DNA from 2 places in the Kluyvera intermedia genome. Region 2 is predicted to be linked to the other one. Evidence: predicted binding sites of a transcription regulator. Region 2 holds the regulator's gene; the other holds the start of a gene.
The links. Region 2 encodes LexA, which represses DNA repair genes until DNA is damaged. Its sites were predicted from a motif close to TNCTGTATGTACATACAGNA; they were not measured.
Positions count from the first base shown of each region.

Region 1: a site for LexA is predicted at 5,834-5,853, ahead of rmuC (DNA recombination protein RmuC). Genes of this name have one in related genera too.

Region 1 is NZ_CP139986.1:4,491,857-4,506,878, reverse strand. Features, by position in the region: gene U0026_RS21655 (carboxylate/amino acid/amine transporter) at 1-622, shown strand, start outside; gene metR (HTH-type transcriptional regulator MetR) at 510-1,463, opposite strand; gene metE (5-methyltetrahydropteroyltriglutamate--homocysteine S-methyltransferase) at 1,581-3,842, shown strand; gene U0026_RS21640 (dienelactone hydrolase family protein) at 3,942-4,757, opposite strand; gene udp (uridine phosphorylase) at 4,995-5,756, shown strand; gene rmuC (DNA recombination protein RmuC) at 5,897-7,306, shown strand; gene ubiE (bifunctional demethylmenaquinone methyltransferase/2-methoxy-6-polyprenyl-1,4-benzoquinol methylase UbiE) at 7,407-8,162, shown strand; gene ubiJ (ubiquinone biosynthesis protein UbiJ) at 8,176-8,781, shown strand; gene ubiB (ubiquinone biosynthesis regulatory protein kinase UbiB) at 8,778-10,418, shown strand; gene tatA (Sec-independent protein translocase subunit TatA) at 10,495-10,749, shown strand; gene tatB (Sec-independent protein translocase protein TatB) at 10,753-11,283, shown strand; gene tatC (Sec-independent protein translocase subunit TatC) at 11,286-12,050, shown strand; gene tatD (3'-5' ssDNA/RNA exonuclease TatD) at 12,078-12,872, shown strand; gene rfaH (transcription/translation regulatory transformer protein RfaH) at 12,874-13,362, opposite strand; gene ubiD (4-hydroxy-3-polyprenylbenzoate decarboxylase) at 13,526-15,004, shown strand.
Region 2 is NZ_CP139986.1:4,384,871-4,399,892, reverse strand. Features, by position in the region: gene malF (maltose ABC transporter permease MalF) at 1-1,108, opposite strand, end outside; gene malE (maltose/maltodextrin ABC transporter substrate-binding protein MalE) at 1,233-2,423, opposite strand; gene malK (maltose/maltodextrin ABC transporter ATP-binding protein MalK) at 2,793-3,902, shown strand; gene U0026_RS21145 (maltoporin) at 4,005-5,363, shown strand; gene malM (maltose operon protein MalM) at 5,479-6,417, shown strand; gene ubiC (chorismate lyase) at 6,605-7,102, shown strand; gene ubiA (4-hydroxybenzoate octaprenyltransferase) at 7,127-7,999, shown strand; gene plsB (glycerol-3-phosphate 1-O-acyltransferase PlsB) at 8,177-10,606, opposite strand; gene U0026_RS21120 (diacylglycerol kinase) at 10,735-11,103, shown strand; gene lexA (transcriptional repressor LexA) at 11,203-11,811, shown strand; gene dinF (MATE family efflux transporter DinF) at 11,881-13,200, shown strand; gene U0026_RS21105 (CsbD family protein) at 13,341-13,550, shown strand; gene zur (zinc uptake transcriptional repressor Zur) at 13,605-14,120, opposite strand; gene U0026_RS21095 (cupin domain-containing protein) at 14,246-14,734, shown strand; gene U0026_RS21090 (conjugal transfer protein TraF) at 14,907-15,022, shown strand, end outside.

The sequences.
Region 1 (15,022 bases), 110 kb from region 2:
AACACCGCTCTACATCACGCTGATTTATGACCTGATGAGTGGACGTCGCCTGCGCTGGAGCTATGCGTTTAGCGCGCTGCTAGCGGTGATTGGCGCGGGGATTATTCGTTATGACCATGTCACTAGCCATTTCTGGACAGGGTTGATACTGGTGCAGCTCTCCAATATCGTCTTTGCCATCGGCATGGTGGGTTATAAACGCCTGATGGAAACCCGTCCGATGCCGCAGCACAACGCATTTGCCTGGTTCTACCTTGGCGCCTTTTTGGTGGCCGTGGTGGCTTGGTCACTGCTGGGCAATGCGCAGAAAATGCCACAGACGCTACCGCAGTGGGGCATTCTGGTGTTCCTTGGCGTGGTGGCGTCGGGAATTGGCTACTTTATGTGGAACTACGGTGCCACACAGGTGGATGCGGGCACGCTGGGCATTATGAACAATATGCATGTGCCTGCGGGGCTGCTGGTTAACCTGGCTATCTGGCATCAACAGCCCCACTGGCCGAGCTTCCTTACAGGGGCCGCGGTGATCCTGGCCTCACTTTGGGTACATCGGCGTTGGGTAGCTCCGCATTCCTCACAAACGGCAGATGATCGCAAGCGTGGTTCCGCGCTGAGCGAATAAACGCATCCATAATCGGCTGACGCTGCTCGCCATCGCGCACGGCGGCGTACAGCCGACTCCACAGCCCTTCGCCCAGGGTTTTGGTCACGATAAGACCCTGGCGCTCAAAACTCTCTACCACCCAGTGCGGCAGTGCGGCAATGCCCATCCGCGCAGAAACCATCTGAATCAGTAGCAACGTGTTATCGACGCTTTTCAACTGTGGGCTGATACCTGCTGGTTGCAGGAAGTGACGCCAGATATCCAGACGCTGACGTTGTACCGGGTATATCAGCAGGGTTTCTGGCGCTAAATCTTCCGGCGTAATACGCGTTTTGGTCGCCAGCGGATGATCCGGCGACAGCACCAGACGCACCTCAAAATCAAACATCGGAGAATAATTCAGGCCGCTGCGCGGCAGAATGTCGGAGGTCAGCACAATGTCCAGTTCGCTCTGCTGCAAGGCAGGCTGTGGGTCGAACGTCACGCCAGATTTAAAGTCCATCTCCACTTGAGGCCACTGCTTGTGGAAGTTCTCCAGCGCGGGTGTCAGCCACTGAATACAGCTATGGCATTCAATGGCGATGCGTAGCGTCGCCTGCTGAGGCTCATTGCAGGCTTGCAGCGCCTGACTAATTTGCGGCAGCACCTGGTTTGCCAGCTGTAGCAGAATCTCTCCCTGTGGGGTAAAGCGTAACGGCTGACTTTTACGTACAAATAGCCGAAAGCCAAGGCGCTGTTCCAGATCGCTGAACTGGTGAGACAGGGCGGATTGGGTCTGATGCAGCGTCGCCGCGGCGGCTGCCAGTGAACCACTATTCCGCAACGCCAGGAGCGTTTTCAGGTGTTTAATCTCGATCATGAAAGTCCTTCACTTCGGCATGAACAAATTGCGCTTGAGGATTATACAGTAACCGCCAATTATGGATGTGTAAACATCTGGACGGCTAAATACTGAAAATTCCATGAGAGGCATATGATGACTATTCAAAACCACACCCTCGGTTTCCCTCGCGTTGGCCTGCGTCGCGAGCTGAAAAAAGCGCAAGAGAGCTATTGGGCGGGTAACGCCTCCCGTGAAGAACTACTGGCCGTGGGCCGTGAGCTGCGCGCTCGTCATTGGCAACAGCAGAAACAAGCGGGTATCGATCTGCTGCCGGTGGGCGATTTTGCCTGGTATGATCACGTGCTGACCACCAGCCTGCTGCTGGGTAACGTTCCGGCGCGCCATCAGAATAAAGATGGCTCTGTTGATATCGACACATTATTCCGCATTGGCCGTGGCCGCGCACCGACCGGTGAACCTGCGGCGGCGGCAGAAATGACCAAATGGTTTAATACCAACTATCACTACATGGTGCCTGAATTCACCAAGGGGCAGCAGTTCAAACTGACCTGGACCCAACTGCTGGATGAGGTGGATGAAGCACTGGCGCTCGGCCACAACGTAAAACCCGTACTGCTGGGCCCGCTAACCTACCTGTGGCTGGGGAAAGTGAAGGGCGAACAGTTTGACCGCCTGAGTCTGCTGAACGATATCCTGCCGGTTTATCAGCAGGTGTTGGGTGAGTTGGCGAAACGCGGTATTGAGTGGGTACAAATTGATGAGCCTGCGCTGGTTTTAGAGTTGCCCCAGGTTTGGCTGAACGCCTTTAAACCAGCATACGATGCGCTGACTGGGCAGGTTAAACTGCTGTTGACCACCTATTTTGAAGGGGTAACGCCGAATCTGGATACCCTTACCGCGCTGCCGGTACAGGGGCTGCATGTTGACTTCGTACACGGCAGCGATGATGTTGAGGAACTGCATCAGCGTCTACCGGCAGACTGGCTGCTCTCTGCAGGCTTGATTAACGGCCGCAACGTCTGGCGTGCCGATCTGACCGAAAAATATACCCAGATTAAAGCGATTGTCGGCAAACGTCCGCTTTGGGTGGCCTCTTCTTGCTCCCTACTGCACAGCCCCATTGATCTGAGCGTCGAAACCCGCCTTGATGCTGAAGTGAAGAGCTGGTTTGCTTTCGCTTTGCAAAAATGTGGTGAGCTGGCGCTGCTGCGTGATGCGCTGAACACGGGCAATACCGCTGCGCTGGTAGAATGGAGTGCGCCGATTCAGGCGCGTCGGCAGTCAACCCGCGTCCACAATGCTGTGGTTGAAAAACGTCTGGCAACGATTACCGCGCAGGATAGCCAGCGTGCTAATGCTTATCCGGTACGTGCTAGAGCCCAGCGTGCACGCTTTAACCTGCCGGCATGGCCGACCACGACCATCGGTTCCTTCCCGCAAACCACAGAAATCCGCGGTCTGCGTCTGGACTTCAAAAAAGGCAATCTCGACGCGAGCAACTACCGCACCGGGATTGCCGAGCACATCAAACAGGCTATTGTGGAGCAGGAGCGTTTAGGCCTCGATGTGCTGGTGCACGGTGAAGCTGAACGTAACGACATGGTCGAATATTTTGGTGAGCACCTCGACGGCTTTGTCTTTACGCAAAACGGTTGGGTACAGAGCTATGGCTCACGCTGCGTGAAACCGCCGGTGGTGATTGGCGATGTCAGTCGCCCGCAAGCGATTACCGTGGAATGGGCAAAATACGCCCAATCGCTGACCGACAAACCGGTCAAAGGCATGCTGACTGGCCCGGTGACCATTCTTTGCTGGTCATTCCCACGTGAAGATGTGACCCGCGAAACTATTGCTAAGCAGATTGCCTTGGCGCTGCGTGATGAAGTCGCGGATCTGGAAGCTGCCGGTATCGGTATCATCCAGATCGACGAACCAGCGCTGCGTGAAGGTCTGCCGCTGCGTCGTAGTGACTGGGCGGCGTATCTGGAGTGGGGCGTGGAAGCCTTCCGTATTAATGCCTCAGTGGCGAAGGACGACACGCAGATCCACACTCACATGTGTTACTGCGAGTTCAACGACATCATGGATTCCATCGCGGCGCTGGATGCGGACGTCATTACCATTGAGACCTCGCGTTCTGATATGGAACTGCTGGAGTCGTTCGAAGAGTTCGACTACCCGAATGATATCGGGCCTGGCGTGTACGACATTCACTCGCCAAACGTGCCGAGCGTGGAATGGATTGAAGCGCTGCTGAAGAAAGCCGAGCAACGTATTCCGGCGGAACGTCTGTGGGTTAACCCCGACTGCGGCCTGAAAACGCGCGGCTGGCCGGAAACCCGGGCCGCGCTGGCGAATATGGTGAAAGCCGCGCAAAATCTGCGGCAGGCGTAAAAAAACAAGGTAGCCCGGACGAGGTGTTTGCGCCGACTCCGGGAAGGCTCGGGAGCCGAATCCCGGCGGCGCTTCGCTTGGGCGGGCTACTTTATTAGGCTACTGGCTTTTCTTCCCCGCATACTGCGCAAACCACGCCAGCATCCGTTGCCAGCCATCTTTAGCTGACTCTTCATGGTAACTTTCGCGATAATCGGCATTAAACGCGTGTCCGGCGTCGGGATACACCACAATCTCGGCTTTCGCATTAGCCGCGCGTAGCGCATGACGCATTGTTTCGACGGACTCAAGTGAGATCCCTGTATCCTGCCCGCCGTACAGCCCAAGCACCGGTGCGCTAAGGTCTACCGCCACATCAACCGGGTGTTTTGGATTGTTTAATGTCTTGTCACCGGTCAGGCGACCATACCAGGCCACCGCGGCTTTCAGCTGTGGATTGTGCGCGGCATACAGCCATGCAATACGTCCTCCCCAGCAAAAACCGGTCACCGACAAGCGATTGGCATCACCGCCGTTGCGCGCAGCCCAACTGGCAACATGGTCGAGGTCGACCAGCACTTGGGCATCGGGAACTTTTGATACCAGACCGCTGAACAATGACGGGATATCGTCATAGTCACTGGCATCGCCCTGGCGGAAATAGAGTTCTGGTGCGATAGCCAGATAACCCTCCAGCGCCAGCCGACGGCAGATATCACGGATGTGTTCGTGGACGCCAAAAATCTCCTGCACTACGATGATTACCGGGAGAGGCGCATCGCTATGTTTTGGTCGGGCTTGATAAGCCGGCAGCGTATCTCCCTGTGAGGGAATGGAGGTTTCTCCCGCCGTAATAGCCTCTTCGGGCGTATGGACGGTAGTCGAGGCATGAGGTGAAGCAGCAGATGCAAATCCAGGTTGTTTATTGATTGTCATGGCATTCTCCGTACCCTTGTAATGAACTCATAGCAGAATCACAGTGCCTGAATACGGCGTATTTTTGTGCAGCTGACGATCACAATAACTTGTTAATGTGATGTGAATCACTAATTGCATGGAATTTAATGTAATATTTTTATTCCTTAGTGATGGTAGTCACGAAAAAGTATCGTGGTCTTCTATAAAGTACATTTTTGCTTCTTCTGCAAAACTTAAACCACAGAGGAGTTCTTTATGTCCAAGTCTGATGTTTTTCATCTCGGCCTCACTAAAAACGATTTACAAGGGGCTACGCTTGCGATCGTCCCCGGTGACCCGGAGCGTGTGGAAAAGATCGCCGCGCTGATGGATAAGCCGGTAAAACTGGCATCTCATCGTGAATTTACCTCCTGGCGTGCTGAACTGGATGGCAAATCAGTCATCGTTTGCTCGACCGGTATCGGTGGCCCGTCTACCTCTATTGCCGTGGAAGAACTGGCACAGCTGGGTATCCGCACTTTCCTGCGTGTGGGCACCACCGGCGCTATTCAGCCGCACATCAACGTTGGCGATGTACTGGTGACTACCGCATCCGTCCGTCTTGACGGCGCGAGCCTGCATTTTGCCCCAATGGAATACCCAGCGGTTGCTGATTTCGCCTGTACCTCTGCGCTGGTTGAAGCGGCGAAAGCTATCGGCGCGACCACTCATGTGGGCGTGACTGCATCATCAGACACCTTCTACCCAGGTCAGGAACGCTATGACACCTTCTCTGGCCGCGTAGTGAGAAACTACAAAGGTTCGATGGAAGAGTGGCAGTCAATGGGCGTGATGAACTACGAAATGGAATCCGCTACCCTGCTGACCATGTGCTCAAGCCAGGGTCTGCGCGCGGGGATGGTTGCTGGCGTTATCGTCAACCGCACCCAGCAGGAAATTCCTAACGCAGAGACCATGAAGAAGACCGAAAGCCACGCGGTGAAAATCGTGGTAGAAGCGGCGCGTCGCCTGCTGTAGTTTTCCTCTCCTTCGTAAAAGGCCGACTTGTTCGGCCTTTTTCTTTTTGCGCAGCGGCTCGCAGGAAACTGCTTTAAAACTGGACGTTTATACAGCACAATTCTATTTTGTGCAGATAACCGGTTTAAGTAGGGGGCGTTGTGGATATTGCCGTGGTGATTTATGCGTTAGTGGCGTTGGCGGGCATAGCGATTGGCTGGCTGGCTGCGAGCTATCGTGTGGCGCATCAGCGTGCCGAGCAGTTGGCGGAAGAGCGAGATGTGTACGGTGAATTAAGTGCCGCGAAACAACACATTGCCCAGAACGCCCACTGGCGCGAAGAGTGTGAACTGCTTAACAACGAGCTGCGTAGCCTGCGAGAAATCAACTCGTCGCTCGAAGTCGATCTGCGCGAAGTGACCACGTTGCTGGAGACCACTCGCCAGCACGGTGATGAAAAACACTGCCTGATGCTCAACAGCGAACAACGCCTGAGCGAGCAGTTTGAGAACCTCGCCAACCGTATCTTTGAGCAGAGCAATCGTCGGGTGGATGAACAAAACCGTCAAAGTCTACACGGCCTGTTGACGCCGTTACGTGAACAGCTTGATGGTTTTCGTCGTCAGGTTCAGGACAGCTTTGGTCAGGAAGCGCGTGAGCGCCACACGTTGGCGCATGAAATTCGTAATCTGCAACAGTTGAATGCCCAAATGGCGCAGGAAGCAGTCAATCTGACCCGGGCGCTAAAAGGGGATAACAAAACCCAGGGTAACTGGGGCGAAGTGGTTCTCACCCGCGTTCTGGAAGCTTCTGGCCTACGCGAAGGTCATGAGTATGAAACCCAGGTCAGCATTAACACCGACGCCAGCTCCCGCATGCAGCCGGACGTTATTGTCCGCCTCCCGCACCGTAAGGATGTGGTGGTAGACGCCAAGATGACGCTGGTGGCCTACGAGCGCTATTTTAACGCTGAAGATGACTATACGCGTGAAGCGGCTCTGCAAGAGCACATTGCGGCGGTACGTAAACACATTCGTCTGTTGGGGCGTAAAGATTATCAACAGTTGCCGGGGCTGCGCTCCCTGGACTACGTCCTGATGTTTATTCCTGTCGAACCGGCATTTTTGCTGGCGCTCGACCGCCAGCCAGAATTGATCAGCGAAGCGTTAAAAAATAACATTATGCTGGTCAGTCCCACTACGCTGCTGGTGGCGTTGCGTACTATTGCTAATCTGTGGCGCTATGAGCATCAAAGCCGTAATGCGCAACATATTGCTGAACGCGCCAGCCGCTTATATGACAAAATGCGCCTCTTCGTTGATGATATGTCGTCGATCGGCCAGAGTCTCGAAAAAGCGCAGGATAACTACCGTCAGGCGATGAAAAAACTCACCTCGGGGCGGGGTAACGTGTTGTCTCAGGCGGAGGCGTTCCGTCATCTTGGCGTCGAGGTGAAGCGCGAGATCAACCCCGATCTCGTCGAGCAAGCGACCTCGCAGGATGATGAGTTCCGACTGCGTGATGATGAAGAGTTGAATGATGACAATCCGTTAGCGGCAGAACACCGCTAATTCAGCGCTACCGGCGATTTCGTAACGGGGTGGAATCGTAGGGCAATCGTGCCCAATCTGTTACACTCCATGAACATTTTCTTGATAAGCAGGCATAGAGATGGTTGAGGATTCACAAGAAACGACGCACTTTGGCTTTCAAACAATTGCCAAAGATCAGAAGGTAGACATGGTGGCGCATGTATTCCATTCTGTCGCCGCAAAATACGATGTTATGAATGACCTGATGTCATTCGGTATTCATCGTCTCTGGAAGCGTTTTACCATTGATTGCAGCGGCGTGCGCCGTGGACAGACAGTTCTCGATCTGGCGGGCGGTACCGGTGACCTGACGGCGAAATTCTCGCGTATGGTGGGCGAAACCGGGCGCGTCGTGCTGGCTGATATTAACGACTCGATGTTGAAAATGGGTCGTGAAAAGCTGCGTAATATTGGCGTAGTGGGTAACGTAGAATACGTTCAGGCGAACGCAGAAGCGCTGCCATTCCCGGATAACACCTTTGACTGCATCACCATTTCTTTTGGCCTGCGTAACGTCACTGATAAAGACAAAGCGCTGCGCTCCATGTATCGCGTACTGAAGCCAGGTGGCCGCCTGTTAGTGCTGGAGTTCTCCAAGCCGGTTATTGACCCCCTGAGCAAAGCTTACGATGCTTACTCGTTCCATATTCTGCCGCGCATTGGCGAAATGGTCGCGAACGATGCAGACAGCTACCGCTATCTGGCTGAATCCATCCGTATGCATCCGAATCAGGATACCCTGAAAGAGATGATGCAAAATGCGGGTCTGGAAAACGTAGATTACTACAACCTGACGGCTGGGATCGTCGCGCTGCACCGTGGCTATAAATTCTGATTGAGAGGCTGCTATGCCGTTGAAACCTTTAGTAACCGGCAGCATTGAGACCGCCATCAACGCGCTGCTGTGGCGTGAGAAGGCGTTAAAACCTGCTCGTCAGCGTCTTATTGGTAAAGTACTGCGCATTGAACTTAAAGAGTTCACCTCACCGCTAGTGTTAGTTTTCAGCGAGCGTCAGGTTGACGTACTGGGCGCATGGGAAGGCGATGCTGACTGTACCGTGATGACCCGCGCTAGCGTGCTGCCGCAGTTGCGTAACCGCCAGCAACTGACTGCGCTTATTCGTAATAATGACCTCGAAGTACAGGGCGATCTTCAGGTGGTGCAGAATCTGGTGTCGCTGGCTGATCTTGCCGAATTTGACCCGGCTGAGCTTTTAGCGCCATATACCGGAGATATTGCGGCCGAAGGCGTCAGCAAAGCCCTGCGTGGCGGTATGAAATTTTTGCAGCATGGCCTGGCGCGCCAGCAGCAGTATGTTGCTGAAGCGCTCACAGAAGAGTGGCGTCTTGCTCCGGGAGCATTAGAAGTGGCCTGGTTTGCTGAAGAAGCGATGGCCGTGGAGCGAGAGCTTGCTGCCCTGACCAAACGGCTGGAAAAACTGGAGGAGAAATGACGCCAGGAGAATTACGGCGCCTGTATTTTATCATCCGCACCTTCTTGAGCTACGGGCTAGATGAGCTGATTCCCAAAATGCGAATCACGCTGCCGCTGCGTATTGGACGTCGGTTGTTGTTCTGGATGCCGAATCGCCACAAGGATAAACCGTTGGGTGACCGCCTGCGGTTAGCGCTCCAGGAACTTGGCCCGGTGTGGATCAAGTTCGGCCAGATGCTCTCTACCCGCCGCGACCTTTTCCCGCCGCAAATTGCCGACCAACTGGTGATGCTACAAGATCGCGTGGCACCGTTTGATGGCAAGCTGGCAAAACAGCAAATTGAAAAATCGATGGGGGATATTCCCGTCGAAAGCTGGTTCGATGATTTTGATATTGAACCGCTGGCTTCCGCTTCGATTGCTCAGGTGCATACGGCACGCTTGAAAGAGAATGGTCGGGAAGTGGTGATTAAGGTTATCCGTCCGGACATTTTGCCGGTCATCAAAGCGGATATGAAACTTATCTACCGGCTGGCTCGCTGGGTTCCACGCCTGCTGCCAGATGGTCGTCGACTGCGCCCGCTGGAAGTCGTCCGTGACTATGAAAAAACGTTGCTTGATGAATTAAACCTGCTGCGTGAAGCCGCTAACGCTATTCAGCTGCGTCGTAATTTTGAAAATAGCCCGATGCTCTATGTGCCGGAGATTTACTCCGACTACTGCCGCGTTGATATGCTGGTGATGGAGCGTATTTACGGCATCCCGGTGTCTGATATCGAGACGCTGGAAAAGCAAAATACCAACATGCAACTGCTGGCTGAACGTGGTGTGCAGGTGTTCTTCACTCAGGTATTCCGCGATAGCTTCTTTCATGCCGACATGCACCCGGGGAATATTTTCGTCAGCTACGAACACCCGGAAGATCCGCAGTACATCGGTATCGACTGCGGTATTGTCGGCTCGTTAAATAAAGACGATAAGCGCTATCTAGCGGAAAACTTTATCGCCTTCTTCAACCGCGACTACCGCAAGGTGGCAGAGCTACATGTGGATTCTGGCTGGGTACCGGCGGACACCAGCGTTGAAGAGTTTGAGTTTGCTATCCGTACCGTGTGCGAACCCATCTTTGAAAAACCGCTGGCAGAAATTTCCTTCGGTCACGTGTTGTTAAACCTGTTTAACACCGCTCGCCGCTTCAATATGGAAGTGCAACCACAACTGGTGTTACTGCAAAAGACATTACTTTACGTAGAAGGGGTAGGACGTCAGCTCTATCCTCAGTTAGATTTATGGAAGACGGCGAAACCTTTCCTTGAGTCATGGATTAAGGATCAGGTGGGGATTCCTGCATTGTTCCGGGCGTTGAAAGACAAAGCACCGTTCTGGATCGAAAAAATGCCGGAAATCCCTGAGTTGGTGTACGACAGCCTGCGTCAGAGTAAACAGATGCAAGCTAGCCTGGCGAAGATTTCACAAGACATGGCAACGCATCATATCCGGCAGGGGCAATCGCGTTATCTCTTTGGTATAGGTGCGGTTTTACTCCTGAGCGGTACAGTGTTACTGGTTTACCGTCCGGAATGGGGGCTAACACCCGCATGGCTTATGGCCGGAGGTCTGGTGGTATGGCTTGCAGGCTGGCGGAAGACGCGCTGATTTTTGCGTCGCTAACAGGGCGTTGCATAACGTATAATGCACGCTGATTATTTCATCATCTATCAGAGGAACTTGTATGGGTGGTATTAGTATTTGGCAGTTGCTGATTATCGTCGTTATCGTGGTTCTGCTTTTTGGGACTAAAAAGCTGAGCTCACTTGGGTCGGATTTAGGCGCGTCTATCAAAGGCTTCAAAAAAGCCATGGGTGATGAAGACGACAAGAAAGACAAACCGAGCCAGGATGCAGACTTCACTGCGCAATCAATTACTGATAAGCAGGAAAGTGCGAAGAAAGACGAAGCGAAACGCCACGACAACGAGCAGGTGTAATTCGTGTTTGATATTGGTTTCAGTGAACTGTTGCTGGTGTTTATTGTTGGCCTTGTGGTGTTGGGGCCAAAACGACTACCGGTAGCAGTGAAGACGGTTGTTGGCTGGATCAGAGCACTGCGCTCGCTGGCGGCAACCGTACAAAATGAGCTGACGCAGGAGCTTAAACTCCAGGAGTTTCAGGACAGCCTGAAGAAAGTGGAGAAAGCGAGTCTGGATAGTCTGACGCCTGAGCTGAAGGCTTCTATGGACGAACTGCGTGAAGCGGCAGAGTCTATGAAGCGTTCTTACTCAGCGCACGATCCTGAAAAGGCGAGTGACGAGGCCAATACTATCCATAACCCTGTGGTGAAGGATAAGGACGCCGCACAGCCGGTTACGGCTGAGCCGCAGGTGGCACCGTCTGAGGAGCCGGTTTCGCAGCACGTTGAAGCCTCAGAGCCTGAGACTATCGTGGTCAAACCGGTAGAGAAAGAGAAAGTCTCTACCGCCGCCGTTCCTGATTCATCCCCCGCATCGAGTGATAAACCGTAGACATGAGCGTAGAAGATACTCAACCGTTGATCGCTCATCTGATTGAGCTGCGTAAGCGCCTGCTCAATTGCATTATTGCGGTCATTGTCATTTTTCTGGCGTTGGTTTACTTCGCCAATGATATCTATCAACTGGTGTCGGCACCGCTGATTAAACAGATGCCGCAGGGTGCGACGATGATCGCAACCGATGTGGCGTCACCGTTTTTCACGCCAATCAAGCTGACTTTTATGGTCTCGCTTATCCTCTCGGCGCCGGTCATCCTGTACCAGGTATGGGCGTTTGTTGCGCCTGCGCTGTACAAGCATGAGCGTCGTCTGGTGGTACCGCTGCTGGTCTCCAGTACTTTGCTGTTTTATACCGGTATGGCGTTCGCCTATTTCGTGGTGTTCCCACTGGCCTTCGGCTTCCTGACGCACACTGCGCCGGTTGGGGTGCTGGTCTCAACCGATATTAAGAGCTACCTCGACTTCGTCATGTCGCTATTTATTGCGTTTGGCGTATCGTTTGAAGTGCCTGTGGCGATTGTCTTGTTGTGTTGGGTTGGTGTCACCACGCCAGACGACCTGCGCAAGAAGCGTCCGTACGTGCTGGTCGGCGCATTCGTGGTTGGCATGCTGCTGACGCCACCGGATGTGTTCTCGCAAACGTTGCTGGCCATCCCGATGTACTGTCTGTTTGAAGTGGGACTGTTTTTCTCCCGCTTCTACGCCGGGAAGCGAGCAACGCGTGAGGAAGACGCGCAAGCAGAAGAAACTGAAGAATAACCAACCGCCCGTCAGGGCGGTTGTCATATGGGAGCCATGATGTTTGATATCGGTGTTAATTTAACGAGTTCACAGTTTTCCAGCGATCGCGACGAGGTGGTCACCCGCGCCCGCGCCGCTGGCGTACACGGTATGCTGTTGACTGGTACCAACCGTCATGAGAGTGAAGAAGCCCAGCGGCTGGCAGAACGATTTGAACTTTGCTGGTCTACCGCAGGCGTGCACCCGCATGACAGCAGCAGCTGGTCACCGGAAGTCGCAGACGCTATTTATACGCTGGTCAATAAACCGGAAGTGGTGGCGGTGGGCGAGTGCGGTCTGGACTTTAACCGTAATTTCTCAACGCCTGCGGAACAGGAAACCGCTTTTAGCGCCCAGTTGGCGATGGCTGCTGAATTGGGGATGCCGGTATTCCTGCACTGTCGTGACGCGCACGATCGCTTCTTTGCGCTGCTGGAGCCCTGGCTGGACCATCTGCCGGGTGCCGTGTTGCATTGCTTTACCGGTACGCGGGATGAATTGCAGGCTTGTCTGGATCACGGGTTGTTTATCGGCATTACCGGCTGGGTATGCGATGAGCGTCGGGGGCTGGAGCTGCGCGAGATGTTACCGATGATCCCGGCCAATCGCCTGCTGCTGGAGACGGATGCACCGTATCTTTTGCCGCGCGATATGACGCCAAAGCCGGCATCGCGTCGTAATGAACCGGCGTTTGTGCCGCATATTCTGACTCGCGTTGCCCAATGGCGTGGGGAAGAGGCACAATGGCTGGAAGCCGTCACAGACAACAATGCCAGACAGTTGTTTAATATCGACTTTTAAATCAGGATTTACGGAAGTCGGTGTTCTTAACGCTCTGCTTGATTTGCTTGTTAAGCAGGTTGAGCAGCAGCATAGAGCGCGCTTCGCCGTCCGGCTCGGCAAAGATGGCCTGTAACCCTTCGAACGCGCCTTCGGTAATGACAACGCTGTCGCCAGGATAGGGGGTTTCCGGATCGGTAACGTCATCTGGCTGATAAAGCGAAAGCTGGTGGATAACCGTTGACGGTACCGTCGCCGGATGAAGCCCAAAACGCACAAAGTGGCTTACGCCGCGGGTGGCGTTGATGGTAGTGGTATGAATGACTTCTGGGTCAAATTCCACAAACATATAGTTCGGGAACAGTGGCTCACTGACTGAGGTGCGTTTGCCGCGCACGATTTTTTCCAGGGTGATCATCGGCGTCAGGCAGTTTACCGCCTGTCGTTCAAGATGTTCCTGGGCACGCTGAAGTTGCCCGCGTTTGCAGTACAGTAAATACCAGGCTTGCATAATGACTCTTTTTTGCTATTTAACGCGGAAGCATAACAAAAGTGCGGCTAAATCGCGACGTTGATTATCGCTGCTTTAATTTACGCTAATTTAACAAAAATACAGCATCACGGACCCATTCGCCGTATAATGAGGCGCTTACCAGGAGGCCAATAATTACCCCATGAAATACCATGACTTGCGCGACTTTCTGACACAACTTGAGCAGCAGGGCGAACTAAAACGTATTAGCCTCCCGGTTGACCCCCATCTGGAGATTACCGAAATTGCCGACCGCACCCTTCGTGCCGGTGGGCCTGCATTGCTGTTCGAGAATCCCAAAGGTTATTCCATGCCGGTGCTGTGTAACCTGTTCGGCACGCCAAAACGTGTGGCAATGGGCATGGGGCAGGAAGATGTCAGCGCGTTGCGTGAAGTGGGTAAGTTATTAGCCTTCCTGAAAGAGCCTGAGCCGCCAAAAGGTTTCCGCGATCTGTACGACAAGCTGCCGCAGTTTAAGCAAGTACTGAACATGCCGACCAAACGGCTGCGCGGCGCGCCTTGCCAGCAAAAAGTTATCTCTGGAGATGACGTCGATTTATCCCGCATTCCGGTGATGACCTGCTGGCCCGAAGATGCTGCACCACTGATTACGTGGGGGCTGACGGTGACCCGTGGGCCACACAAAGAACGGCAGAATCTGGGTATCTATCGCCAGCAGGTGATTGGCAAAAATAAACTGATTATGCGCTGGCTGTCGCATCGCGGCGGCGCGCTTGATTTTCAGGAGTGGTGTGCGGCTCATCCTGGTGAGCGGTTCCCGGTTTCCGTCGCGTTGGGTGCCGATCCTGCGACCATTCTTGGCGCGGTGACGCCGGTGCCGGACACTCTCTCCGAGTATGCTTTTGCTGGCCTGCTGCGTGGCACCAAAACCGAAGTGGTGAAGTGTCTTTCCAACGATTTGGAAGTTCCGGCCAGCGCTGAGATTATCCTTGAAGGTTACATCGAGCAGGGTGAGTTCGCGCCGGAAGGCCCGTATGGTGATCACACCGGTTATTACAACGAAGTGGATAGTTTCCCGGTCTTTACCGTGACGCATATTACCCAGCGCGAAGACGCTATTTATCATTCCACCTATACCGGACGTCCACCCGATGAACCCGCAGTGTTAGGTGTGGCGCTGAATGAAGTCTTCGTGCCAATTCTGCAAAAACAGTTCCCGGAGATTGTCGATTTCTACTTGCCGCCGGAAGGTTGTTCATACCGCCTTGCCGTCGTCACCATGAAAAAGCAGTATGCCGGACATGCAAAACGCGTGATGATGGGCGTATGGTCGTTTTTACGCCAGTTTATGTACACAAAATTCGTGATTGTCTGCGATGATGATGTGAACGCACGTGACTGGAACGATGTGATATGGGCGATTACGACCCGTATGGATCCTGCGAGGGATACCGTGCTGGTAGAAAATACGCCGATTGATTATCTTGATTTCGCCTCGCCGGTTTCCGGTCTGGGGTCGAAAATGGGGCTGGATGCCACCAATAAGTGGCCTGGGGAAACCCAGCGCGAGTGGGGCCGTCCGATCAAGAAAGATCCCGCCGTTACGGCGCGCATTGATGACATCTGGGACGAGCTGGCCATTTTTTCCGACGATAAATGATAAATATATTCCCTGACT
Region 2 (15,022 bases):
AACGCGCGGTAGTTGGGTCGCTAAACCAGGCCGGTTTGATACCAAACAGCGCGCTCAGCATCATGTTGATTTCACCAAAGCTCTGGTTGAACAGCCCTTTGAAAATCAGAATTGAGATAAACGACGGAACGGCATACGGCAGAATCAGCAGTACGCGGTAGATAGCTTTGCCCTTCAGCGATTCCCACTGTACAACGCAGGCCAGAATCATGCCGACCGCTACGGTCAGGATCACCGTCAGTACGGAGAACACCACCGTCCAGACGAAGATGGCGAAGAATGGTTTTTTGATACCTTCGTCGGTGAAGACGCGGGTGAAGTTATCCCAGCCGATGCCCACGGTGTAGCCCGGGCTGAGTTTTTCATCGCCCCAGTGGCCGTCAGCGTTAATGGTCTGGTAGAAACCAATGTCGTTATTAGGACGATATTTCACGCCGCTTTGGTTGTTGGTCAGCAGGCCGTCGTCGGCAAGCGTATAGAGCGGCTGGGTGCCGGAGAACTGGCGCAGCGAGCTCATGGTGACTTTGCTGTCATCCGGCAGAACCGCAGTGAGCTGGTTCAGTGCCTGACGATTCTGGGTGATGATGCGTAGTGCCGCGCGCTCACCGGTTGGCAGGGCGTCGGTCTCTTTTAGTTGCAGTTTCTGCTCGCCGCCAAACTTGAAGGCGTCGGAGAGATAATTTTTACCACTTTCACCGTCGGTGAGAGCCAGTTGCCACTCGTCACCAGCAGGATACAGGCCGAAGCCGTAGGTTTTACCGGCCTGATAGGAGCGGTCCATCAGGACTTCCTGGGCGCGTTCAAAGGTCAGCTGGTTGGTGCTGCTGTAGTTGGTAAATGCGATGGCGATAGTACAAATCAGCGGGAACAGGACGAAGAGCCCCATCCCGGCAACGCCCGGGTAAACATAGCGCCACGCGTAGGTTTTACGATTGGCGAAAATATACAGGCCCGCTGAACTTAAAATCAGCGTCATGATGGCAAACAGGTACTCCCCCTGTACATACATTAAAACGACAAGGTAACTCACCAGCAGTCCAAGCAGACCTATCACTGACCATTTAAACCGGTCGCTTTGCCACCAATGCTTCTTTTTAATGACATCCATGGGGATCTTCCTCTACAACGTTTGAGCTTTTCTCCCTCTCCTGGGGGAGAGGGTCGGGGTGAGGGCGGATATATTAAACAACCCTCACCCTAACCCTCTCCCTGCGGGAGAGGGGATAAAAACATTACTTGGTGATACGACCTTGTGCATCTTTCAGCGCAGAATCGACGGTCTGACGACCGCTGGCGGCGTTGATCACTGCGGTACGAACGGCATACCAGAATGCAGACATCTGTGGGATGTTCGGCATGATTTCGCCTTTCTGGGCGTTATCCATGGTCGCCGCGATACGTGGATCTTTCGCTAACTGGTCCTGGAAGGATTTCAGCGCAACAGCGCCCAGCGGTTTGTCCTTGTTCACTTCATCCAGACCCTGATCGGTCAGCAGGTAGTTTTCGAGGAACTCTTTCGCCAGCTCTTTGTTCGGGCTAGCAGCGTTGATACCCGCGCTCAGTACGCCAACAAACGGTTTAGACGCTTTGCCTTTGAAGGTTGGTAGCAGCGTTACGCCATAGTTGATTTTGCTCTTATCGATGTTCGACCACGCCCACGGACCGTTGATGGTCATTGCGGTATCGCCTTTGTTAAAGGCGGCTTCAGCGATGGAGTAGTCGGTGTCTGCGTTCATGTGCTTGTTCTTGATAAGGTCAACCAGGAAGCCCAGACCCGCCTTCGCGCCAGCGCTATCTACGCCCACGTCTTTCACATCGTACTTGCCGTTTTCAAACTTGAACGCGTAACCGCCGTCGGCAGCAATCAGCGGCCATGTGAAGTACGGTTCTTGCAGGTTGAACATCAGCGCAGATTTACCTTTTGCCTTCAGCTCTTTATCCAGTGCTGGGATTTCTTCCCAGGTTTTCGGTGGGTTAGGCACGAGGTCTTTGTTGTAAATCAGCGACAGCGCTTCAACCGCGATTGGGTAAGCAATCAGTTTGCCGTTGTAACGTACTGCATCCCAGGTGAACGGGTAGAGCTTGTCCTGGAACGCTTTATCTGGGGTAACTTCGGCCAGCAGGCCAGACTGTGCGTAGCCGCCAAAGCGGTCATGTGCCCAGAAGATAATGTCCGGGCCGTCGCCAGTTGCCGCAACCTGCGGGAATTTCTCTTCCAGCTTATCCGGGTGTTCGATGGTGACTTTGATTCCGGTATCTTTCTCGAATTTCTTACCGACCTCGGCCAGGCCGTTATAGCCTTTGTCGCCGTTAATCCAGATAACCAGCTTTCCCTCTTCAATTTTTGCCAGAGCAGAGGCGGAAAACATCATCGTGGTCAATGCGGAAAGCGCAAGGATGCGAGCGCCAGTTTTGATTTTCATCTATCCGTCCTTTTTGGTGATGTACTCGTGGATACACAGAGGTGGTTTAACGTTGATGAGTTTCCTTTTTTAGCAACCCCTTTCCATCCTCCTGGAGTCTACGCCCTAGGGGTTATTAGTGTGATCTCGATAACAAAATCCCCGGTTATGCGTTCCAGCGCACAAAAAAATGCGCCGGTTTTTGCAAGCACCATCACGATTTTCGTTCGGATGAGATGTCATCGGGAGCAGAGCGCGCCTCCTCATCCTCCCGCCTCCTCCCCCATAAAAAACCGGGGGGGTGGAGGATTCACCAGAATGATGGTTGCTGCATAGTCAGCCCATCTTGAATGTGTCTTTTGGTGACGAGTTGTAACGAGGGAGAAGGGCATGGCGAACGTACAGCTACGCAATGTAACGAAAGCCTGGGGAGACGTGGTGGTGTCGAAAGATATTAACCTCGACATCCAGGAAGGGGAGTTCGTGGTGTTTGTCGGGCCATCAGGCTGTGGCAAATCAACGTTGCTGCGTATGATCGCGGGCCTCGAAACCATCACCAGTGGCGATCTGTATATTGGTGAAACCCGCATGAACGATATCCCACCTGCTGAACGTGGCGTGGGCATGGTGTTTCAGTCCTATGCGTTATATCCCCACCTTTCCGTTGCCGAGAACATGTCCTTTGGTTTGAAACTGGCGGGTGCCAAAAAAGAGGTGATCAACCAGCGCGTCACGCAAGTTGCTGAAGTCTTACAGCTAGCACATTTGCTGGAACGTAAACCGAAAGCGCTCTCCGGTGGTCAGCGTCAGCGTGTCGCCATTGGTCGTACGCTGGTGGCAGAACCACGCGTGTTCCTGCTCGATGAACCCCTTTCGAACCTGGATGCGGCGCTGCGCGTCCAGATGCGTATTGAAATTTCCCGTCTGCACAAACGCCTTGGCCGCACGATGATTTACGTCACCCACGATCAGGTCGAAGCCATGACCCTCGCGGACAAAATCGTGGTACTGGATGCCGGTCGCGTAGCACAGGTGGGTAAACCGCTGGAGCTGTATCACTACCCGGCTGACCGCTTTGTTGCGGGCTTTATCGGCTCGCCGAAGATGAACTTCCTGCCGGTTAAAGTCACCGCAACTGCAATTGATCAGGTGCAGGTTGAGCTGCCGAACCGCCAGCAAATCTGGCTACCGGTAGAAAGCAGCAACGTGAATGTTGGTACCAACATGTCGCTGGGCATCCGCCCTGAACACCTGCTGCCTAGCCACATCGCCGATGTGACGCTGGAAGGCATCGTGAATGTTGTCGAACAGCTCGGTCACGAAACACAAATTCATATCCAGATCCCCGCCATTCGTCAAAACCTGGTGTACCGCCAGAACGACGTGGTGTTGGTAGAAGAGGGTGCCACATTCGCCATTGGTTTGCCGCCAGAGCGTTGTCATCTGTTCCGAGAAGATGGCACTGCATGTCGTCGGCTGCACAAAGAACCCGGTGTTTAAGAGCCCCATAACAAAACAAACAGGAAACCCTTACACCGCCAACGATAAGGCGTTACGGGGTGAAATGTTAAAGAAAAGCAATGATCTCAGGAGATAGAATAGATGATTACTCTGCGCAAACTCCCCGTGGCGGTTGCTGTTGCTGCAGGCATTATGTCTGCTCAAGCAATGGCAGTAGATTTCCATGGCTACGCACGTTCCGGTATTGGCTGGACAGGTAGCGGTGGCGAACAACAATGTTTCCAGGCAACTGGTGCACAAAGTAAATACCGTCTCGGTAACGAATGTGAAACCTACGCCGAACTGAAATTAGGCCAGGAAGTGTGGAAAGAAGGCGATAAGAGCTTCTACTTCGACACTAACGTGGCTTACTCCGTTGCCCAGCAGAATGACTGGGAAGGGACTGACCCAGCATTCCGTGAAGCAAACGTGCAGGGTAAAAACCTGATTGATTGGCTGCCAGGCTCCACTATCTGGGCCGGTAAGCGCTTCTACCAACGTCATGATGTTCACATGATCGACTTCTACTACTGGGATATTTCAGGTCCTGGTGCGGGTATCGAAAACGTCGATCTGGGCTTCGGTAAACTGTCTCTGGCAGCGACCCGTTCTCAGGAAGCTGGTGGTTCTTATGCCTTCAGCAGCCAGAATATTTATGACAAAACCAAAGATACCGCCAACGACGTCTTTGACGTGCGTTTAGCGCAGCTGGCTATCAACCCAGACGGCATGCTGGAACTGGGTGCTGACTACGGTCGTGCAAACACCACTGATGACTACAGCCTGGCAGATGGCGCTTCTAAAGATGGCTGGATGTTCACCGCTGAACATACCCAGAGCATGCTGAAAGGCTACAACAAGTTTGTTGTTCAGTACGCAACTGACTCTATGACTTCTCAGGGTAAAGGGCTGTCTCAGGGCTCCTTCGGTTCTTCTACGATAACCATTACCAATCCAGACGGTACAAAAACGAACTACGCCAACAACGTTGTAAACAACAACGGTAGCCTGGTGCGCGTATTAGACCACGGTGCTATCTCTCTGAGTGACGATTGGGACCTGATGTACGTCGGTATGTATCAGAATCTCGATATGGATAACGACCTGGGTACCGAATGGTATACCGTGGGTATCCGTCCAATGTACAAATGGACACCAATCATGAGCACCTTGCTGGAAGTTGGCTATGACAACGTGAAATCCCAGCAGACTGGCGACCGTAACAGCCAGTACAAAATCACCCTGGCACAACAATGGCAGGCGGGTGACAGCATCTGGTCTCGTCCGGCGATCCGTGTGTTCGCAACCTATGCGAAATGGGATGAAAACTGGGGCTACGCGAAAAACAGCAACGGCGATGCAACTCGTTATGCCGTTTCAAGCAACTCAAGCACATCCAACACCAGCCGCGGCGACAGCGATGAGTTCTCCTTCGGTGCTCAGATGGAAATCTGGTGGTAATTCAGCATTAACCTGAAGCAATAATCTGACGAGGGGCGCAAGCCCCTCTATTTCATAAGGTTTAGCGCGCTATTGCCTGGCCACCGCTAGACTGGCGATTTCTGAGGTCATCATAATGAAAATGAAAAAAAGTCTCGTTGCTCTATGTTTAACCGCTGGATTAATGGCGAGCGTCCCGGGCATCAGCCTTGCCGACGTCAACTATGTGCCGCAAAACACCAGCGCCGCGCCAACCATCCCGATGTCGTCCTTGCAACAACTGACCTGGACGCCGGTCGACCAATCTAAAGTTCAGTCCACGCAAATTGCGGTGGGCGGACAAACGCTGAATGTTCCAGGTATCACCGGTAAAGTTGTTGCTTACAGCGTACCGGCTAACATTGGCGAACTCACGCTGACGCTATCCAGCGAAGTGAACAAACAAACTACCGTCTTTGCACCGAATGTGTTGATTCTTGATCAGAATATGACGCCTTCTGCCTATTTCCCTAGCAGCTACTTTACCTACCAGGAACCGGGTGTCATGAGCGCCGACCGCCTGGAAGGTGTTATGCGTTTGACGCCAGCGCTGGGACAGCAAAAACTCTACGTACTGGTCTTTACTACTGAAAAAGATTTGCAGCAGACCACTAAGCTGCTGGATCCGGCAAAAGCTTATGCCAAAGGTATTGGCAACGCGATCCCGGATATTCCAGACCCGATTGCAAAACACACCACCGACGGTCTGGTGAAGCTGAAAGTGAAAACCAACAGCAGCTCCAGCGTACTGGTTGGCCCACTATTCGGCTCTTCCGGCCCGGCTCCGGTGACCGTCGGTAATACCGCCGCACCAACCTATGCAGCACCTGCGGCAGCCGTCGCAGCAGCTCCGGCTCCTGCTGCAAAAGCGGAACCGATGCTCAACGATACCGAAAGCTACTTTAACAACGGTATTAAACAAGCTGTGGCGAAAGGGGACATCGACAAGGCCCTGAAATTGATGAATGAAGCCGAACGTCTGGGCTCCAAATCTGCTCGTTCCACCTTTATCGGCGCTGTAAAAGGCAAGGGGTAAGTTCTCCCCGCAGCGCGGATGTTTAGGCGAAGCCTTTCGGTGTGCCCTCACGGGCGCACCTTTTTTGGCATCTAGCATCATCTGTTGCACCGCTGTTGCGCTTATGATCGTATTTGACCATTCCTGCACTCCCTCCCACGCCTTTCTGCGATACAATGCCTGAACGCTATGTATTGGAGAGACAGGCATGTCGCACTCTGCACTGACGCAACTGCGTAATTTGCGCTATTTTGACGTCGTTCCCCCGCTCGAACCGGCTCTGCGTGATTGGCTGATGCTGGAAGATTCTATGACCAAACGGTTTGAGCAGTATGGGAAACCGGTTAGCGTTACGCTATTAAACGAAGAATTTATCCACCGCGATGCATTGACCAGTGAACAGCATCTATTGCCGGAAGAACCTCGCTATTGGCTGCGAGAAATATTATTGTGCGTGGGTGACGAACCGTGGCTTGCCGGGCGTACCGTGGTGCCTGAATCAACCCTCTGTGGGCCAGAGCTGGCGCTACAGCAACTGGGGAAAACCCCACTGGGGCGTTATCTGTTTACGTCCTCCCAACTGACCCGCGACTTTATTGAAATTGGGCGTCACGATGCGCTGTGGGGGCGTCGTTCTCGCCTCCGTCTGAGCGGGAAACCGCTGCTGCTGACAGAGCTGTTTTTACCGGCGTCGCCGCTGTATTAAGCTGCATTAAGAGGAAGAAGGAAAATGGAGACGAGTCTTAGGTCGGGTAAGCTGATGGCTTATCACCGACTGATGCGCACGGACAAACCGATTGGCGCACTGTTGCTGCTGTGGCCAACGCTATGGGCGCTGTGGGTCGCGGCACCGGGCGTACCACCATTGTGGATTCTGGCGGTGTTCGTCGCGGGTGTCTGGTTGATGCGCGCCGCAGGCTGCGTGGTAAACGACTACGCCGACCGTAAATTTGATGGGCACGTGAAGCGCACAGCAAACCGTCCGCTTCCTAGCGGTGCGGTGAGCGAGAAAGAGGCGCGGATCCTGTTTGCTGTGCTGGTACTGCTGTCGTTCTTGCTGGTACTAACGCTCAACACCATGACCATCCTGCTGTCGGTCGCCGGTCTGGCGCTGGCTTGGGTCTACCCGTTTATGAAGCGCTACACCCATTTGCCGCAGGTGGTGTTGGGCGCGGCTTTTGGCTGGTCAATCCCTATGGCGTTTGCCGCCGTTAGCGAAACCTTACCGCTCAGTTGCTGGTTGATGCTGTTGGCAAACATCCTGTGGGCGGTCGCCTATGACACCCAGTACGCGATGGTTGATCGCGACGATGACGTTAAAATCGGCATTAAATCGACGGCCATTTTATTCGGCCAATACGACCGGCTGATTATCGGTATTTTGCAGGCGGGTGTACTGGCGCTAATGGCGGCGATTGGCTGGCTGAATGACCTGAACTGGGAGTTCTACTGGTCGATTCTGGTCGCTGGCGCGCTGTTTGTGTATCAGCAGAAGCTTATCCGTAACCGTGAACGCGACCCCTGCTTCCAGGCATTTTTAAACAATAACTACGTGGGGCTGGTGTTGTTTATTGGTCTGGCGATGAGCTACTGGCAGTTCTGAACTGTGCACATTGCCGGACGGCGGCTTTGCCTTATCCGGCCTACACCTCACCGGTAGCCCGGCCAAGCGCAGCGCCGCCGGGAATTGGCACGGAATCACCCCGGAGTCGGCGTAAACACCTCGTCTGGGCTACAAAAGCATAAAAAAATCCCCGGTCGATGCCGGGGATTTTTGTTTTTACTGCGCCGCTTCTTCCTGCGTCACGCTCTCAATCGTCAAGCGCACGTCCGGGGTAATCAGGCTTGCCATCATCTGGTACACCTTGATCGTCTCTTCCGGCTCGGCGTCGCCGCTGTCGCTGATATAGCCTTCATCACGCAGGGTCAACACCAGCGATGAGAACACCGCTTTATCGAAGAACTCCGGTGAGTTAATGCCGTGCAGAACAGACAGACGCTGAGCCAGCGTGCGACTCTCTTTCTCAAGCGTACTGCGGTTCATCGACGGGTTTCCGCTCAGCAGCCAGAAGGTGATCGCATAACGTTGCAGCGTTTCACGCGCGCCTGCGGCTAACAGTTGCAGGGTACGGGAATGAGAGGCGTTGATACGCAGCTTGTCGTTATCCACGTTGACCAATTCCTGACGCGCCATCTCAGCAATCAGCGTATCGATAACCGCCGGCAGCTCCTCGCGATCCCAGCGTAGGAACAGCTCTGCCTTCAGCATTGGATACAGCGTCCCAATGTACTCAAGAACCTGCTCGCGTGAGATCTCACGGTGCTGGGTCAGAATCGAGGCTAACAACGACGGCATCATCAACATATGCGCAATGTTATTGCGATAGTAAGTCATCAATACCGCCTGCTCGCGCGGCAGAATGATGATATCGCCGATGGTGTCTTTCTCGACTTCGAACTTGTTCATCTGCAGCGCGTGGTCGATAAGCTCGCTCGCCGACGCTTTCGGCGCGGTGGCATCCGGCGCGTACGGCGCGTTACGCATCAGGTCTAGATAGCAATCCAGCTGCTGCGTTAACTGCTCGCGGGTCAACGAACGCTGACGAGAAGCCAGCAGCGCGGTACAGCACAGGTTCATGGCGTTCGCCGCACCGGCGTTGTTGATGCGCACCATCAGTTCTGCCGCCATCTTATTGACGGTTGGCGTCAGCCACGCCGGACGCACGGCTTCGATAGGATCGATAGACTCGCGCCATTCCGGTACGTGATGGTTGAGATAGGACATCAGCGACATCGGTTCACCGAAGTTCACATAACCCTGCCCCAAATTACGCAGTTTGCTCAAGCCTCGCAGCATCTGCGGTAAGCTCTCTTTCTCTTTCGTCGCGCCGCGTAATTCTTTGGCGTAAGTGCCCACTTCCATCACGTGCTCGTAACCAATGTAGATTGGCACCAGCGTGATAGGACGAGAACCGCCGCGCAGCATCGCCTGAATCGTCATCGACAAGGTGCCGGTTTTCGGATCCAGCAGACGACCGGTACGGGAGCGACCACCCTCAACGAAGTACTCCACGGAATAACCACGGCTAAACAGCTCGCCAAGATATTCGCGGAACACGGTTGAGTAGAGCTTATTGCCCTTAAAGGTACGGCGAATAAAGAACGCGCCCAGGCGGCGGAAAATCGGGCCCGCTGGCCAGAAGTTCAGGTTGATACCGGCAGCGATATGTGGCGGCACCAGCCCCTGGTGGTAGAGCACGTAAGAGAGCAGCAGATAGTCCATGTGACTGCGGTGGCAGGGCACATAAACAATCTCATGCCCGTCGTGCGCCAACTGGCGTACGCGCTCGGCGTTATTGACGTTAATCCCCTGATACAGACGGTTCCAGGTAAAACTCAGGATACGGTCGGTCAGACGGATCATTTCGTAGGAGAAGTTAGCGGCAATCTCTTCCATCAGCGCAATGGCATTCTGTTGCGCTTTTTCGTGGGAGATTTTTTTGCTGCGTGCTTCGTCCTCTACCGCTTTGGCAATCGCTTTTGACGCCAGCAGTTTTTTGAACAGGTCATGACGTGCAGGCAGGCGTGGACCTACTGCTGCCAGGCGCTGACGAGCAAAGTGCATACGGGCCACACGCGCCAGTTTTTGGGCGATGGTCTTATCCGTGCCGTGTTCATCGGCCATGCGGCGCAGTGAGACGGACGGGGAGAAACGCACGAAGCTATCGCGCCCCAGCCAGGAGACGGCGAAGAATTTCTGGAAGCCGTTCAGCATCCGCAGAGGTGGATTCACCTCGCCTTTCTCGCGACCTGGAGAACGCCCAAACATCACCGACACCGGCACCATTTGCACATCCAGATTTGGATTGCTACGGTGCAGATCGAGGTAGTCGTGGAACAGCTTAATCGACTCTTCTTTCGGCGTGTAGTAAGTGAAGACGCGCGGGCCGCCGTGAATGAACACGTAGCGCGGCAGCAGGGTGCCGTCGATTTCTAACGGTTCGAGCGGATCGGGAAGCTCGTGCGCCAGACACTGGGCGCGCAGCGTCAGTAAGTCGGCCTTAGAGTTATAAGGCAGGACGTACATAATTGGACGTGATGTATCAAGCCCCAATTCCTGGGCAGGTTCTGCCGGAATAGACTTGCTCTTTACCAGAACACTTAATGGTAAATTCAGTAATTTGTAGTAAATTCGTGGCCAGCCGGACATAAACGATGTAAAGCCTCTGGTTAATCATGCAAATGCGCGGCAAGAATATCAGAAAGTCGGCAGAATTTCTGTTCTACCGCTTCATAACACGCATTGTCATAGACGTATAAATGAAAAAGGTTCTTTAGATGGCCAATAATACCACTGGGCTCACCCGAATCATCAAAGCTGCAGGCTATTCCTGGAAAGGATTTCGCGCGGCATGGATCAACGAAGCTGCCTTCCGCCAGGAAGGGGCCGCCTCGGTCGTGGCGATTATCATCGCCTGCTGGCTGGATGTTGATCCCATCACCCGCGTGCTGCTTATCGGCTCCGTCCTGTTGGTGATGATAGTGGAAATTCTCAATAGTGCACTGGAAGCGGTAGTTGACCGTATTGGTTCGGAGCATCACGAACTGTCGGGGCGTGCGAAAGACATGGGATCGGCGGCGGTGCTACTGTCGATTTTCGTCGCGCTTCTCACCTGGGGCATCCTGTTGTGGGCGCATTTCCACTAAAGCTGTGAAAACTGCCTGATTTTGCGTGTTTTATGGTTCCAAAATAGACACTAGCTGTATATACTCACAGCATAACTGTATATACACCCAGGGGGCGGAATGAAAGCATTAACGACCAGGCAGCAAGAGGTGTTTGATCTCATCCGGGATCACATCAGCCAGACGGGCATGCCGCCAACACGTGCGGAAATTGCTCAGCGCTTGGGGTTCCGTTCCCCGAACGCTGCTGAAGAACACCTTAAAGCGCTCGCGCGTAAAGGGGTTCTTGAGATTGTCTCAGGCGCCTCTCGCGGCATCCGCCTGCTGGTGGAAGAAGAAACGGGCCTGCCACTGGTAGGCCGTGTGGCGGCGGGCGAACCGCTGCTGGCGCAGCAGCACATTGAAGGGCACTACCAGGTTGACCCTTCGCTGTTCAAACCGAGCGCAGATTTTCTGCTTCGGGTGAGCGGCATGTCGATGAAAGATATCGGGATTATGGATGGCGATCTGCTCGCTGTGCATAAAACTCAGGACGTGCGTAACGGCCAGGTTGTGGTGGCGCGTATCGACGAAGAAGTGACGGTGAAACGCCTGAAAAAACAGGGTAACGTCGTCGAATTGCTGCCCGAAAACAGCGAATTTTCCCCTATCGTGGTCGATCTGCGTCAGCAGAACTTCTCGATTGAAGGGCTAGCCGTTGGCGTTATCCGCAACGGTGAATGGCTGTAACTCTTCCCCTGTCTTAAACGGCTGTGAGGCTTTCGCTATCACAGCCTTTTTTCTTTCTGGTATACACACATGCCGCTTCTGACTTCCGCCGATAAGGCCCTGTGGCGCCTGGCGCTTCCCATGATCTTCTCCAACATCACCGTTCCTCTTCTGGGGCTGGTGGATACCGCGGTTATTGGTCACCTCGACAGTCCCGTTTACCTCGGCGGCGTGGCGATTGGCGCCACTGCGACCAGTTTCCTGTTCATGCTATTGCTGTTTTTACGTATGAGCACTACTGGCCTGACATCACAGGCGTTTGGCGCCAAAAATCCGCAGGCGCTGGCTCGTGCGCTGGTGCAGCCGCTGCTGCTGGCGCTGGGGGCCGGATTGCTGATTGTCCTCTTCAGAAATCCATTGATTGAGTTGGCGCTGTCCATCGTCGGAGGGAGCGGTGAAGTGCTGGAGCAGGCGCGGCGTTTTCTTTCCATCCGTTGGCTAAGCGCTCCGGCATCACTGGCAAACCTCGTACTGCTGGGCTGGTTGCTCGGCGTGCAATATGCGCGAGCGCCCGTAGTGCTACTGGTGGTCGGTAACGTTCTGAACATTGTGCTCGATCTGTGGCTGGTTATGGGGCTACACATGAACGTGCAGGGCGCGGCGCTGGCAACGGCGATTGCCGAATACGCTACCTTGCTGGTGGGATTGGGCATGGTGCGTAAGGTGCTGGTGATGCGCGGGATTTCCTGGGCAATGCTCAAAACCGCCTGGGCGGGTGACTTCCGCCGCTTGCTGGCGCTGAACCGCGACATCATGCTGCGCTCGTTGCTGCTCCAGCTTTGCTTTGGTGCCGTGACCGTTTTTGGCGCGCGTCTTGGTAGCGACGTGGTGGCGGTGAATGCGGTGCTGATGACCATGCTGACCTTCACGGCCTATGCACTGGACGGCTTCGCCTATGCGGTAGAAGCGCATTCCGGGCAGGCCTACGGCGCGCGGGATGGTAGCAAATTGCTGGAGGTCTGGCGGGCTGCGTGTCGTCAGGCCGGCGTGGTTGCGCTAGCCTTCGCGCTGATTTATGCCGTTTTCGGTGAGCATATCGTTGCGTTGCTGACTTCATTGCCCGAACTACAACAGCTAGCCGATCGCTATGTGCTCTGGCAGGTGGTGTTACCGGTGATTGGCGTGTGGTGTTACTTGCTCGATGGCATGTTTATCGGGGCAACGCGTGGGGCGGAGATGCGTAACAGCATGGCGGTAGCGGCGGTAGGTTTTGCGTTAACGCTGCTGGCGCTGCCGGTTCTTGGCAATCACGGTCTGTGGCTAGCGCTGGCTGTTTTCCTTGCTTTGCGCGGTTTGTCTCTGGCGGTTATCTGGCGTCGGCACTGGCGGAACAATAGCTGGTTTCTCTGACGGAACGGTTAAAGATTCCGAATAGTGAATCAACCCCAGAATGAGTGACTACAATTAATCTCACGCTTAGAGAAAAAGACGTCTGCTCTACAGCAACCTTTAGTTCACTAGTTCAATCACTGACGTTCGAGGATTTGATGATGAATAAAGACGAAATCGGCGGCAACTGGAAACAGCTTAAAGGTAAAGTGAAAGAGCAATGGGGCAAACTGACCGATGACGATATGACGGTGATCGAAGGTAAACGCGATCAGCTGGTCGGTAAAATTCAGGAACGCTACGGCTACGCGAAGGATGAAGCGGAGAAAGAGGTCGATAGCTGGGACAAACGTAATAACCATCACTGGTAACGTATAATTCCTACCCGTGCGTACAAGGACGTACGCTCCCCCGTTAAGCAGCCACTAGCGGGATTTCTTTTTAATCTGAATGGTATGGTCGTGTTGGCAATCTTCATGCGCCCGGCACGCTTCTACTTCCACGCAGCCTGAACACAAACCATGTGCTTCAATAACGTTATGGCGCAGGGCAAAGCCCATTTTTGCCGCCAGCGTATGCATGATATCTTCCACCCCTTCCGCACACTCTTCTTTCACCACATCGCAGCGGTCGCAGATAAACATCGCCGAGGTGTGAGTCGGTTGATCGAACAGGTGACAGAGCACGTAGCTGTTCGCAGACTCCACTTTATGCACAAAACCTTGCTCGAGCAGAAACTCCAGTGCGCGATAAACCGTTGGCGGCTTAGCCTGGGGTTCTTTGACGCGCAGTAGATCGAGCAGATCGTAGGCGCTAATCGCCCCTTCCTGCAGACTCATCAGACGCAGTACTTCCAGACGTTGCGGAGTCAGGCGCACGCCGCGTTGCGCGCACAGCAATTCAGCTTGCGCTAACAGTTCTTGCGTAGTGGTCTTATCCATTGGCGTCCTCGAGTTACGGGTGAAACAAACGCATACTTTATCATGTTATGTTAGAAACGCCGAGTTTCCACCCGTGTGCTATAGGTGTGTTATAGCAGGCTTAGTTCACACTCAGGACGAAAATGATGAAAAGACCCGATTGCATTCGCCATTGGCACGATGTTGAAGGACCCGATAATTCGACTTATCCCGATAGTGAAGAACGCTTTGCTATTGGCGCGCCGCTGGCTCGTGCGTTGGGGCTTAGGCATCTTGGTATTCATCACGAGCGTTTACCACCGGGCCGTCGCACCTCTTACCCGCATGCTGAAAGTGATGAGGAAGAGTTTATCTATGTGCTGGAGGGCTACCCTCAGGCATGGATTAATGGTTATTTGTGGAAGCTGGAACCGGGTGATAGCGTCGGTTTTCCGGCCGGAACCGGTGTCTGTCACACCTTTATCAATAACACCTCAGAAGAGGTGCGTTTATTGGTAGTCGGTGAGGCAAACAAGCGGTCGAACCGAATCTACTATCCGCTAAATGCGTCGTATGCTGTCACCCGTGAAGACCGTTGGGTGGATCACCCACCGCAGTTTTTTGGCCCACACGACGGAAAACCTGGGCGAAATTAACGATCCTCTTCTATAAAAGATTAGGGCGCTTACTAATAAATATAGCCTGTCGAAAATTTCAGTTAAGGGAACAAACCGCTTTTTGTCCCGTTATTCACAGCAATAGTTCTTCTCTCTCTGGGTGATAACAGAGGGAGTGTTGTTTCATAACAGACAATAAAACGGGCAAACTGTGAAAAAAAACGAAAAATTTTCGCTGATGGGGATCGCTGTCTCTTTTTTAGTGGCAGGACAGGCAGGGGCAGCAAACGGCTGGACGGAAGCCAGAAATGACGCCATGGGTGGCAC